Regions from separate parts of the Streptomyces violaceusniger Tu 4113 genome, predicted to be linked through region 1. Evidence: predicted binding sites of a transcription regulator. Region 1 holds the regulator's gene; each other region holds the start of a gene.

Region 1 (4,278 bases):
TACCGCGAGCTTGGCGTCGTACGCGTCGTCCGAGCCCGCGTCCGGGTCGCCCAGCGGAGTCTCGTACCAGGCCGCCTCACCCGTGAGCCGCGCCCGGTAGGCCCCGACGGCAGCCGCGTCGGCATTGGCCGGCTGCGGCATGAACAGATTGACACCGAAGTGCCGTCCGGTCAGCCCTCGAAGCTGTTTGATCTCCTCATACATCGCTTCCGGCGTCTTGTAGCCGGCAGCGAGGAAACCGAGGCCACCGGCCTCGGAGACAGTGGCGGCGAGCTGCGGGCAGGAGGCTCCACCCGCCATCGGCGCCTGCACGATCGGGTACCGGTAAAGATCGGTCAGCGCGGAGGACATGGCCACATCGTGCCATGCCCTCCACACGGGCTCCCCACCGGATCAGCGGCGCTGCGGGCGCCAGCGGCGCCCTTACGGGCCGTATCGCGGCCCATAAGCGCCTACCGTCCGTTGAACGCGTCCTTCAGCCGCGAGAACAGCCCCTGCTGCCCCGGCTTACCGCACCCCCGGGGGACAACCCCCGTACCCCCGGCCGGAGCGCCTACCGCCCATTGAACGCATCCTTCAGCCGCGAGAACAGCCCCTGCTGCCCCGGCTTGAATTCGCCGATCGGGCGCTCCTCGCCGCGCAGCTTGGACAGCCGCCGCAGCAGCTCCTCCTGCTCCGGGTCGAGCTTGGTCGGGGTGGTCACCTCGACATGCACGATCAGATCGCCCCGGCCGCCGCCCCGCAGATGGGTGACGCCGCGCTGGTGCAGCGGGATCGACTGGCCGGACTGGGTACCGGGCCGGATGTCGACCTCATCCAGGCCGTCCAGCGTCTCCAGCGGCACCTTGGTGCCCAGCGACGCCGCCGTCATCGGGATGGTCACGGTGCAGTGCATATCGTCACCGCGCCGCTGGAAGACCGGATGCGGGACCTCGTGGATCTCCACATACAGGTCGCCCGCCGGGCCGCCGCCCGGTCCGACCTCGCCCTCACCGGCGAGCTGGATCCTGGTGCCGTTGTCCACGCCGGCGGGGATCTTCACGGTCAGGGTGCGCCGCGAGCGGATCCGGCCGTCGCCCGCGCACTCCGGGCACGGGGTCGGCACCACGGTGCCGAAGCCCTGGCACTGGGGGCACGGCCGCGAGGTCATGACCTGGCCCAGGAAGGACCGCGTCACCTGCGAGACCTCACCACGGCCACGGCACATGTCACAGGTCTGCGCCGAGGTGCCCGGCGCCGCGCCCTCGCCGCTGCACGTCGTGCAGACGACCGCGGTGTCGACCTGGATGTCCTTGGTGGTCCCGAACGCGGCCTCGCTGAGCTCCACGTCCAGCCGGATCATCGCGTCCTGACCGCGCCGGGTCCTGGAGCGCGGACCGCGCTGCGAGGCGGACCCGAAGAACGCGTCCATGATGTCGGAGAAGTTGCCGAAGCCCCCTCCGAACCCGCCGGCGCCACCGCCGCCGGCCCCGGACATCGGGTCCCCGCCCAGGTCGTAGACCTGCTTCTTCTGTGGGTCCGACAAGACCTCGTAAGCGGCGTTGATCTCCTTGAACCGCTCCTGGGTCTTCGGATCCGGGTTCACATCCGGATGCAGCTCGCGTGCGAGCCGGCGGAATGCCTTCTTGATCTGGTCCTGCGAGGCATCACGCGGCACGCCCAGGACTGCGTAGTAGTCCGTCGCCACTTACGACTCCGCCAGGATCTGTCCGACGTAACGTGCCACTGCGCGTACCGCTCCCATCGTTCCGGGGTAGTCCATGCGGGTCGGTCCGACCACGCCGAGTTTGGCGACCGCCTCGTCGCCGGAACCGTAGCCGACCGCGACGACCGAGGTGGCGTTGAGCCCCTCGTGAGCATTCTCATGCCCGATCCGCACGGTCATACCCGAGTCCTTGGCCTCGCCCAGCAACTTGAGGAGGACGACATGCTCCTCGAGCGCCTCCAGGACGGGCCGGATCGTCAGGGGGAAATCATGCACGAAACGCGTGAGGTTCGCGGTGCCGCCGATCATCAGCCGCTCCTCGGTCTCCTCCACAAGCGTCTCGAGCAAGGTCGACAGCACGATCGAGACGGTCCCCCGGTCCTCCTGTTCGAAGGACTCCGGAAGATCCTGCACCAACTGCGGCACATCCGCGAAACGCCGACCCACGACCCGGCTGTTGAGCCGGGCGCGCAGATCGGCCAGCGAGTCCTCGGTGATCGGGGTGGGGCAGTCCACCATGCGCTGCTCCACCCGGCCGGTGTCCGTGATCAGCACCAGCATCACCCGGGCCGTGGCCAGCGGCAGCAGCTCCACATGGCGCACCGTCGAACGGGTCAGCGACGGATACTGCACCACCGCCACCTGCCGGGTCAGCTGCGCCAGCAGCCGGACCGTGCGGCCCACCACGTCATCGAGGTCGACCGCGCCGTCCAGGAAGTTCTGAATGGCCCGCCGCTCCGGGCTGGACAGCGGCTTCACGCCCGCCAGCTTGTCCACGAAGAGGCGATAGCCCTTGTCCGTGGGGATCCGCCCGGCGCTCGTATGCGGCTGAGCGATGAACCCCTCGTCCTCCAGAGCGGCCATGTCGTTACGCACCGTGGCCGGGGAGACCCCCAGCCGGTGCCGCTCGGTGAGCGCCTTGGAGCCGACCGGCTCCTCCGTCCCCACATAGTCCTGGACAATGGCACGCAGCACCTCGAGTCTGCGTTCGCTGAGCACCCCGCGCACCTCCAGTCCAGCGGTCTCATCAGGTCGTCCGCCTGGCACTCACCGGGCACGAGTGCCAGAACCCCTTCGCCAAGTGTACGGCGGGGTGCGGTGGCATGGGCAAGAGCCGCCGCTGGCAGCAACTCTCCCCCATCCCCGTTGAGCTAGCGTCGCGGTATGGAGACGTGTTGGGAAGAGGCAGGCTGGGAGCGGCTCGCACCCGGTGTGGCCCGCCGTCGGTTGCCGGAGTGGGACGAGACGGTCGGCGTGGTCGTCGGCCGGACCGACATCCTCGTCGTGGACACCGGCGCGACCCTGCGCGCCGGGGCCGAGCTGCGCGCCCTGATCACCCGGCTGACCGGCCGCCGCCCCACCCGGATCGCGCTCACCCATCCGCACTTCGACCACGTCCTGGGCTCGGCCGCCTTCGCGGGCTGCGAGGTGTACGGGGCCACGGGCATGGACGAGCTGCTGCGCCGTGAGCGGGAGACGCTGCGCGAGGACGCGATCCGCCACGGAGTGGACCGGGACGCCGCCACCGAGGCCGTGGACCATCTGGTCGGCCCGCACCACCTGGTCTCCGGGGAGCTCACCCTGGACCTGGGCGACCGGCCGGTGCTGCTGGCCAATGTGGGGCCCGGCCACACCGCCCATGACCTGGCCGTTCTGGTGCCCGGCCGGCCCGAGGTGGTCTTCTGCGGCGATCTGGTGGAGGAGTCCGGCCCGCCCCAGGCCGGGCCCGACGCGATCCCCGGCCGCTGGCCCGCCGCCCTCGACCGACTGCTCGCCCTCGGCGGCCCGGACGCGCGGTACGTCCCGGGGCACGGCTCGGTCGTGGACGCCGGGTTCGTCCGGGCCCAACGCGACGAACTGGCGGCCCGCTTCGGCGTGTCTCTCCAGGCGCCCACCCAGGCGCCCACCCAGCCGCCCAACTAGGACTTGTCCGGCCGATCATGTGACTGCCTCGTGTCTGAATCGTTGATGTGGCATGGGGCGGGGTGATCTGACGGATGCGGAGTGGGAACGACTGCGGCCGTTCCTGCCGGTCAGCAATGGACGTTGTGGCAGGTGGCGGGATCATCGACAGGTGATCGACGGGATCCTGCACCGCGTGCGCACCGGGGTGCAGTGGCGTGATCTGCCCGAACGGTTCGGACCGTGGAAGACCGTCTATGAACGCCACCGGCTATGGTCGGCCGACGGCACCTGGGAACGCCTGCTGCAGCAGGTCCAAGCCGCGGCCGACGCCGCGGGCGACATCGACTGGGACCTGGCGGTCGACTCGACCATCGTGCGCGCTCATCAGCACGCGGCCGGTGCTCGCACAGATCCGCCGCCGGCAGCCGCGTCAAAGGGGGCCGAAACAGCAGAACACCAGGACGAGCCTCCGTGGCAGAGCCTGCTCGCCCGGCTGGTGGAGGTGGTGCAGGAGGTGAGGGACTGGGCCGCTCGCGCGGCGGACTCACGAGCAAGCTCCACCTGAGCGCCGACGGCCGCTGCCGCCCGCTGTCCCTGATTGTCACCGGTGGACAGCGGGCGGACTGCACCCAGTTCCAGCCGGTGCTGGAGAAGATCCGCGTTCCACG
Region 2 (4,278 bases), 1.2 Mb from region 1:
CCCCTGGGAGAGGGTGCCGCCCCGACGTCCTGGACGGTACGACCGACCGGCGAACGAACGCGCCGAATCGATCAGAAGTCCATGTCACCGCCCGGCATGCCGCCCGGAGCGCCCGCCGGGGCGGCCTTCTCCGGCTTGTCGGCGATGACGGCCTCGGTGGTGAGGAACAGCGCGGCGATCGACGCGGCGTTCTGCAGCGCGGAGCGCGTGACCTTGGCCGGGTCGATGATGCCCTCGGCGATCAGGTCGACGTACTCACCGGTCGCGGCGTTGAGGCCGTGGCCCGGGGTCAGGTTGCGCACCTTCTCGACCACGACGCCGCCCTCGAGACCGGCGTTGACCGCGATCTGCTTCAGCGGGGCCTCCAGGGCCAGGCGCACGGCCTGGGCACCGGTGGCCTCGTCGCCCTCGAGCTCCAGCTTCTCGAAGATCGAGACGGTCTGCAGCAGGGCCACGCCACCACCGGCGACGATGCCCTCCTCGACGGCCGCCTTGGCGTTGCGCACCGCGTCCTCGATGCGGTGCTTGCGCTCCTTGAGCTCGACCTCGGTGGCGGCACCGGCCTTGATGACGGCCACGCCGCCGGCCAGCTTCGCCAGGCGCTCCTGCAGCTTCTCGCGGTCGTAGTCCGAGTCCGAGGACTCGATCTCGGCGCGGATCTGGTTGACGCGGCCCTGCACCTGGTCGGTGTCGCCGGCGCCGTCCACGATGGTGGTCTCGTCCTTGGTGACGGTGACCTTACGGGCGCGGCCGAGCAGGTCCACCCCGGCGTTCTCCAGCTTGAGGCCGACCTCCTCGGAGATGACGGTGCCACCGGTAAGGATGGCGATGTCACCGAGCATGGCCTTACGGCGGTCACCGAAGCCCGGGGCCTTGACGGCGACGGACTTGAAGGTGCCACGGATCTTGTTGACGACCAGGGTCGCCAGGGCCTCGCCCTCGACGTCCTCGGCGATGATCAGCAGCGGCTTGCCCGACTGCATGACCTTCTCGAGCAGCGGAAGGAGGTCCTTCACGCTACTGATCTTCGAGTTGACGATCAGGATGTACGGGTCGTCGAGCGACGCCTCCATACGCTCCATGTCCGTCGCGAAGTACGGGGAGATGTAGCCCTTGTCGAAGCGCATGCCCTCGGTGAGCTCGAGCTCGAGCCCGAAGGTCTGCGACTCCTCGACGGTGATGACACCTTCCTTGCCGACCTTGTCCATCGCCTCGGCGATGAGTTCGCCGATCTGGGTGTCGGCGGCGGAGATGGAGGCGGTGGAGGCGATCTGCTCCTTGGTCTCCACGTCCTTGGCCTGCTCGAGAAGCTGGGCGGAGACGGCCTCGACGGCCTTCTCGATACCCCGCTTGAGCGCCATCGGGTTGGCACCCGCGGCGACGTTGCGGAGGCCCTCCTTGACCAGCGCCTGGGCGAGGACGGTCGCGGTCGTCGTGCCGTCACCGGCGACGTCGTCCGTCTTCTTCGCGACCTCCTTGACCAGCTCGGCGCCGATCTTCTCGTACGGGTCCTCGAGCTCGATCTCCTTGGCGATGGAAACACCATCGTTGGTGATCGTGGGGGCGCCCCACTTCTTCTCGAGGACGACGTTGCGGCCCTTGGGGCCGAGGGTGACCTTGACGGCGTCGGCGAGCTGGTTCATCCCGCGCTCGAGGCCGCGCCGCGCCTCCTCGTCGAACGCGATGATCTTGGCCATGTGAAGTGGTCCTCCCAAGACGGGGTGGATTGCTCCGGACCGCGCTGGCGCCCGCGACGGACGGCCTGCCTGCCGTGCGGTTCCTTGCCCCGCATGGCCTGGCGGGCCTCACCGACCCGGTCCTTCTGTCACTCTCAACGTCAGAGTGCTAACGCCAATGATTAGCACTCGGACCTATAGAGTGCAAGCGGCCGGAGGCCATCCTTGGGGGGGTGGCGGCCGGGCGACGGGCGGGCGCAAGCGGCCGGAGGCCATCCCCTGCCGTACCCAGCCCCGTAATGATCAGCGCGGACACGCCGAAGGGTCCGTACCCTGGCCGGGACACGGACCCTTCGGACTGTACTGTTCAGCTGCGTCGCGTCGGCGCGTCAGCCTACGGCCACGCGGACCATGTCGGCCTGCGGGCCCTTCTGACCCTGCGAGATCTCGAACTCGACCCGCTGGCCTTCCTCGAGGGTGCGGTACCCGTCCATCTGGATCGCGCTGTAGTGGACGAACACATCCGCACCACCGTCGACCGCGATGAAGCCGTACCCCTTCTCCGCGTTGAACCACTTGACGGTGCCCTGAGCCATTCCTAACTCCCCTATTGCTGGCCCTTGCGCAGGACCGCACTCCGCGGACCCGGGTCAGACCTCACCCCCCGGATGTGGGGGGTGTGCGCCGGAACGCGTCGACCGCCGCTGAATGTATCCGTCCCAACGCCCTCTGCAACAGGTCAATCGGACGAGAATTCTGGGCACGGCCGAACGGTTAAAAGAGAGAATTTATGTGAAGTTCGGGCAAGCCGGGCGGGACATAGGGAACCAACCCGACAATTCGCGCTCACACTTTACGCACAACTTGACGAGTTCTCATATGTGGTTCCGGCCCGGGGGCCATCGGGGAATCCGGGCAACTGTATCGCGATTCCACACACGGAATCGCCCCGTCCGGTTGTCCCCGGACGGGGCGATTCCAAAGGTGAGAAGGGTGGACGCGGGGTCAGCAGCCGCCCGCGACCGCCGGGATGATCGAGATCCCGGCACCGTCCGGGATCGCCGTGGCCAGGCCGTCGGCGAAGCGGACGTCGTCGTCGTTGACGTAGACGTTGACGAAGCGGCGGAGCTTGCCGGTGTCGTCCAGCACGCGGGCGGCGATGCCCTGGTGGTTCTTCTCCAGGTCCGCCAGGACCTCGGCGAGGGTCGCGCCCTCGGCGGGGACCTCGGCCTGACCGGCGGTGTAGGTGCGCAGGATGGTCGGGATTCGGACGTTGACGCTCATGCGAGACCAGCCTCTCGGAACGAGTCAAGGGTGGGGCGGATGATGGCGGAGGGGCCCGTGGTGGGGGCCACCGCGTCGAGGGTCTTGAGGCCGTCGCCGGTGTTGAGCACGACGGTCGTCAGGGACGGGTCGAGCAGACCGTCCTCGATCAGCTTCTTGGTCACGCCGACGGTGACCCCGCCCGCGGTCTCCGCGAAGATCCCCTCGGTGCGGGCGAGCAGCTTGATCGCGTCGACGATCTGCTCGTCGTTCACGTCCTCCACCGCGCCGCCCGTACGGCGGGTGATGTCCAGGACGTACGGGCCGTCCGCGGGGTTGCCGATGGCCAGCGACTTGGCGATGGTCTGCGGCTTCTGCGGCCGGACGACGTCATGGCCGGCCTTGAACGCGGCGGAGACCGGGGAGCACCCCTCGGCCTGGGCGCCGAAGATCTTGTAGGGCTTGTCCTCGACCAGACCGATCGAGATCAGCTCCTTCAGCCCCTTGTCGATCTTGGTGAGCTGGGAGCCGGAGGCGATCGGGATGACGATCTGGTCCGGCAGCCGCCAGCCGAGCTGCTCGCAGATCTCGTAGGCCAGGGTCTTGGAGCCCTCGCCGTAGTACGGCCGCAGATTGACGTTGACGAAGCCCCAGCCCTCGCCCGCCGGGTCGCCGATCAGCTCGCTGCAGAAGCGGTTGACGTCGTCGTAGGTGCCCTCGATGCCGACCAGCTCACCGCCGTAGACCGCGGCCATGACGACCTTGCCCGCCTCCAGGTCGTGCGGGATGAAGACGCAGGAGCGGAAGCCCGCGCGGGCGGCCGCGGCGCCGACCGCGCCGGCGAGGTTGCCGGTGGAGGAGCAGGAGAGGGTGGTGAAGCCGAAGGTGCGGGCGGCCTGGACCGCGATGGCGACGACCCGGTCCTTGAAGGAGTGGGTGGGGTTCCCGGAGTCGTCCTTGATGTGCAGCTCACCGGTGACGCCGAGCTCACGGGCGAGGTTGTCGGCCTTGACCAACTGGGTGAAACCGGGGTGCAGGCTGGGCTGGTCCGCCACGTCCGCGGGGACGGGCAGCAGCGGGGCATAGCGCCAGATGCTGTTCGGACCGGCCTCGATGCGCCGCCGCAGCTCCTCCGGGTCGCCGGCCGGCAGCTCGTACGCGACCTCGAGCGGCCCGAAACACACCTCACACGCGAAGATCGGGCCCAGATCGAACCGCTCACCGCACTCCCGGCAGGACAATGCGATGGCGGGACCGAAGGCACCGGAGGCGTCGGAGGTGGAGGAAGTGGTTGAGCTTTCTACTGACTGCACAGCCATGGATGGCGAGGCCCTTTCTC
Region 3 (4,278 bases), 8.2 Mb from region 1:
TGCGATCGACCGCACCAGCCGCCGCTCGCGGCCGGGCGCCCCCTTTGACGACAGACCCTAAGCCGGGTGCCCCAGGAGCATCGTGGGGGAGCCCTTCGAGCGCGTCAGCACGATGGTGCAGGCGTTCCCGCCCTCGAGCCGGAGCTTCTTGCGGAGCTGCTCCGGCTCGACCGCCGAACCGCGCTTCTTGATGGTCGCGATGCCGACCTCCCGCTCCCGCAGCAGCGCCTTGAGCCTCTTCAGGTTGAACGGCAGCACATCCGTGATCTCGTACGCGGTGGCGAACGGCGTCGGGCGCAGCTCGTCCGTCGTGATGTAGGCGATCGTCGGGTCGATCAGCCGGCCGCCGACGCGGGCCGCGACATCGGCGACGAGATGGGCGCGGATGACGGCCCCGTCCGGCTCGTAGAGCCAGCGGCCGACCGGGCCGGGCTCGGGGGCGGGGAGGTGCGGGGTGCCGATGAGGGAGTGGGCGCTCGGCAGAAGGGTGGCGCGGCGCAGCCCGGGGCGGGCGGTGCCGAACCACAGGACGGCCTCCTTCACCTGGCCGTGGTCCGAGATCCACTCGGCCTCCGCGTCCTCGGGGACCGCCTCGTGCGGCACGCCGGGGGCGATCTTGAGGGCGGCGCGCGGGGTGGTGCGGGCGGCCTCGATGGCCCAGGAGAGGGGCGGGGAGTACGCCTCGGGGTCGAAGACGCGGCCCCGGCCGCCGCGCCGGGCCGGGTCGACGAAGACCGCGTCGAAGGGCCGGGTGTCGATGTCGGTGACATCGGCGCAGCGGATCTCGATGAGCTCGGCCAGGCCGAGCGCCTGGGCGTTGGCGCGGGCGACGGCGCAGGTCAGCGGGTCGCGATCGACGGCGAGTACGGAGATCCCGGTACGGGCGAGCGCGATCGCGTCGCCGCCGATGCCGCAGCACAGATCGGCCATGCGGCGGACGCCGAACTCCGCGAAGCGGGCGGCGCGGTACGCCGCGACGGAGGTGCGGGTGGACTGCTCGACGCCGTTCGGCGTGAAGTACATGCGGTGCGCGTCCTCGGGGCCGAATTTGGCCACCGCCCGCTGCCGCAGCGTGGCCTGGGTCAGGGCCGCCGAGACCAGCGCCGGGGGGTGGTCCCGGCGCAGCCGCGTCGCGGTGGCGAGCTCCTTCGCCGGGTCGTAGTCGCGGAGCCCGGAGAGCAGCGCCTGCCCCTCGTCGCCGAGCAGTGAGTCGAAGGCGTCAACGTCCACATGGCCCATTCTCCCCGCTCCCGCGAGCGCATTCGCCCGCGTACGGCGCGCAGATGCGCGCCTCTGGACCGAAGATCACTTATGTGATGATGATCAAGACTGGATTTCCTCGCTGTCTGGTTCTCGTCGGCGCGGCAGCCGTGCTCACGGCCTGCGGATCCCTCGGCGCCGCCACCGAGCCGCACACCGGCTCCCGTCATGGTGCTCCCATGCCGCCGGCCTCCCTCGCCTCCCGGCTGGACGACCCGCCGTCGTCCTCGCAGCCGCCGTCCGGACGGGAGCCGGAGCGGCGGCCACCGGCGTTGTCCGGGCCGGTGTACGAGGGGTACGAGGGCGAGGCCCGGGACGGCGCGTTCCCGGACGGGCCGTCGGGCTCCGGTGACGCCTCGGCGTCCGCCTCCCCGCCGGCCGCGGGGCCGTCCGGCACGGGCTCCGCACTGCCGCACTCGGCCCCGATGGGCGCCTCCGACGCCTACCGCCGCTGGGGGCTGGACCGGCCGCTGGAGCGGCCTCCGGCCCCGCCCGCCGTCAAGCCCGCGCTCGGGCGGTCGGGGCCGCAGCAGTGGGGGCTGCCGCCGATCGTGCGGCAGGTGCCGACCGACCAGCGGGTGGTCTTCGTGACGATCGACGACGGGATCGAGAAGGATCCGCGCTTCGTGGAGCAGGCTCGCGAGCTCGGGCTGCCGTTCACCGGGTTCCTTACCGACAACGTGATCGGGGACCACTACGACTACTTCGACCGGCTACGCCGGCTCGGCAACCCCATGGAGAACCACACCCTCACCCATCCCAGCCTGGCCGGTATGGCCTATGACGACCAGGTGCGGGAGATCTGCGGCCAGCGGGACAACCTGTGGGACCACTTCGGTCAAGCCCCGCGCCTCTTCCGTCCCCCTTTCGGGGAGTACGACGAGACGACGCTGCGGGCGGCGGGCTTCTGCGGGGCGCGGACGGTGGTGCTGTGGCGCGCCGAGATGGAGACCCACGGGCTGGCCTACCGCTCCGGCGACCATCTGCTGCCGGGGGACATCATCCTCGCGCACTTCCGGGGGCCGGAGCAGTTGGAGGGGCAGTCGATGACCGACTGGATCACAGGGCTGGTGCGGGCGATCCAGGCCCAGGGGTTCACGATCGGGCGGCTGGAGGACTATGTGTGACGGCGCCTGCGGGGAGGGGCTGCGAAGACGGCCTGGGGCTCTGGAGCGGGGCGGGGCCGCGCGGAGTGCCCGCGGCCCCGGAGCGTGGCGGCCGTAAGGCGGTGATGAGGTGGCGAGCGGGGGCCGACACCACGTCGCTTGGCACTCTAGTTGACTGAGTGCTAACCGCGTCATAATGTCGAGGCTGGCACTCGGGACCGATGAGTGCCAGGGATACAGCGACGGGCAGGTCCGGCACCCGCGACGACGGATTTACCTGGTCGCCACCTCAGACAGTTAACCCCGTGAGATCTCCGAAGGGGGAGGTCGGATCGTGACGACCACCAGCTCCAAGGTTGCCATCAAGCCGCTCGAGGACCGCATTGTGGTCCAGCCGCTCGACGCCGAGCAGACCACGGCCTCAGGCCTGGTCATTCCGGACACCGCCAAGGAAAAGCCCCAGGAGGGCGTCGTCCTGGCCGTGGGCCCGGGCCGCTTCGAGGACGGCAAGCGCCTTCCGCTCGACGTCTCCGTCGGTGACGTCGTGCTCTACAGCAAGTACGGCGGCACCGAGGTGAAGTACAGCGGCGAGGAGTACCTCGTCCTCTCGGCTCGCGACGTCCTCGCGATCGTCGAGAAGTAATCACCGAAGTTTTGCCTATGAGCCGCGCCCCGGTGCCCGCGTCTGAAGCCGGGGTCGGGGCGCGGTTCGTTTGAGAGGACATACGCAACTCATGGCGAAGATCCTGAAGTTCGATGAGGACGCCCGTCGCGCCCTCGAGCGCGGCGTCAACAAGCTTGCGGACACCGTCAAGGTGACGATCGGCCCCCGTGGTCGCAACGTCGTCATCGACAAGAAGTTCGGTGCTCCGACCATCACCAACGACGGTGTCACGATCGCCCGCGAGGTCGAGGTCGAGGACCCGTACGAGAACCTGGGCGCCCAGCTCGTCAAGGAGGTGGCGACCAAGACCAACGACATCGCGGGTGACGGCACCACCACCGCGACCGTGCTGGCCCAGGCCCTGGTCCGCGAGGGCCTGAAGAACGTGGCCGCCGGCGCCTCCCCGGCCGCCCTCAAGAAGGGCATCGACGCGGCGGTCAAGGCCGTCTCGGACGACCTGCTGGCCACCGCCCGCCCCATCGACGAGAAGTCCGACATCGCCGCCGTGGCCGCGCTGTCCGCGCAGGACAAGCAGGTCGGCGAGCTGATCGCCGAGGCGATGGACAAGGTCGGCAAGGACGGTGTCATCACCGTCGAGGAGTCCAACACCTTCGGTCTGGAGCTCGACTTCACCGAGGGCATGGCCTTCGACAAGGGCTACCTCTCGCCGTACATGGTCACCGACCAGGAGCGGATGGAGGCCGTCCTCGAGGACCCGTACATCCTGATCCACCAGGGCAAGATCGCCTCGATCCAGGACCTGCTGCCGCTCCTGGAGAAGATCATCCAGGCCAACGCCAGCAAGCCGCTGCTGATCATCGCCGAGGACGTGGAGGGCGAGGCCCTCTCGACCCTCGTCGTCAACAAGATCCGCGGCACCTTCAACGCCGTCGCGGTGAAGGCCCCGGGCTTCGGTGACCGCCGTAAGGCCATGCTCGGCGACATCGCCGCCCTTACGGGCGGCACCGTCATCGCCGAAGAGGTCGGCCTCAAGCTGGACCAGGTCGGCCTGGACGTGCTGGGCACCGCCCGCCGCGTGACCGTCACCAAGGACGACACCACGATCGTCGACGGTGGCGGCAAGGCGGACGAGGTCGCCGGCCGCATCAACCAGATCAAGGCCGAGATCGAGGCCACGGACTCCGACTGGGACCGCGAGAAGCTGCAGGAGCGGCTCGCGAAGCTGGCCGGCGGCGTGTGCGTGATCCGCGTGGGCGCGGCCACCGAGGTCGAGCTCAAGGAGAAGAA

Evidence for each region. Region 1 encodes HrcA, which represses chaperone genes, less so after heat shock. Its sites were predicted from a motif close to TTNGCACTCNGNNNNNCNGAGTGCNAA; they were not measured.
Region 2: the regulator HrcA is predicted to act here: its motif matches at 1,859-1,885, upstream of groL (chaperonin GroEL).
Region 3: the regulator HrcA is predicted to act here: its motif matches at 2,526-2,552, upstream of groES (co-chaperone GroES).

What each region holds. Positions count from the first base shown of each region.
Region 1 covers NC_015957.1:8,902,029-8,906,306, forward strand. Annotated here, with positions in the region: gene STRVI_RS36765 (nitronate monooxygenase) at 1-351, opposite strand, end outside; gene dnaJ (molecular chaperone DnaJ) at 554-1,687, opposite strand; gene hrcA (heat-inducible transcriptional repressor HrcA) at 1,688-2,704, opposite strand; gene STRVI_RS36780 (MBL fold metallo-hydrolase) at 2,870-3,628, shown strand; one part of gene STRVI_RS49290 (IS5 family transposase) at 3,681-4,058, shown strand; one part of gene STRVI_RS49290 (IS5 family transposase) at 4,061-4,278, shown strand, end outside.
Region 2 covers NC_015957.1:10,104,981-10,109,258, forward strand. Annotated here, with positions in the region: gene groL (chaperonin GroEL) at 72-1,697, opposite strand; gene STRVI_RS41305 (cold-shock protein) at 2,066-2,272, opposite strand; gene STRVI_RS41310 (MoaD/ThiS family protein) at 2,682-2,960, opposite strand; gene thrC (threonine synthase) at 2,957-4,258, opposite strand; SAM riboswitch class I at 4,277-4,278, opposite strand, start outside.
Region 3 covers NC_015957.1:744,667-748,944, forward strand. Annotated here, with positions in the region: gene STRVI_RS03455 (class I SAM-dependent methyltransferase) at 58-1,239, opposite strand; gene STRVI_RS54005 (polysaccharide deacetylase family protein) at 1,284-2,387, shown strand; gene groES (co-chaperone GroES) at 2,701-3,009, shown strand; gene groL (chaperonin GroEL) at 3,101-4,278, shown strand, end outside.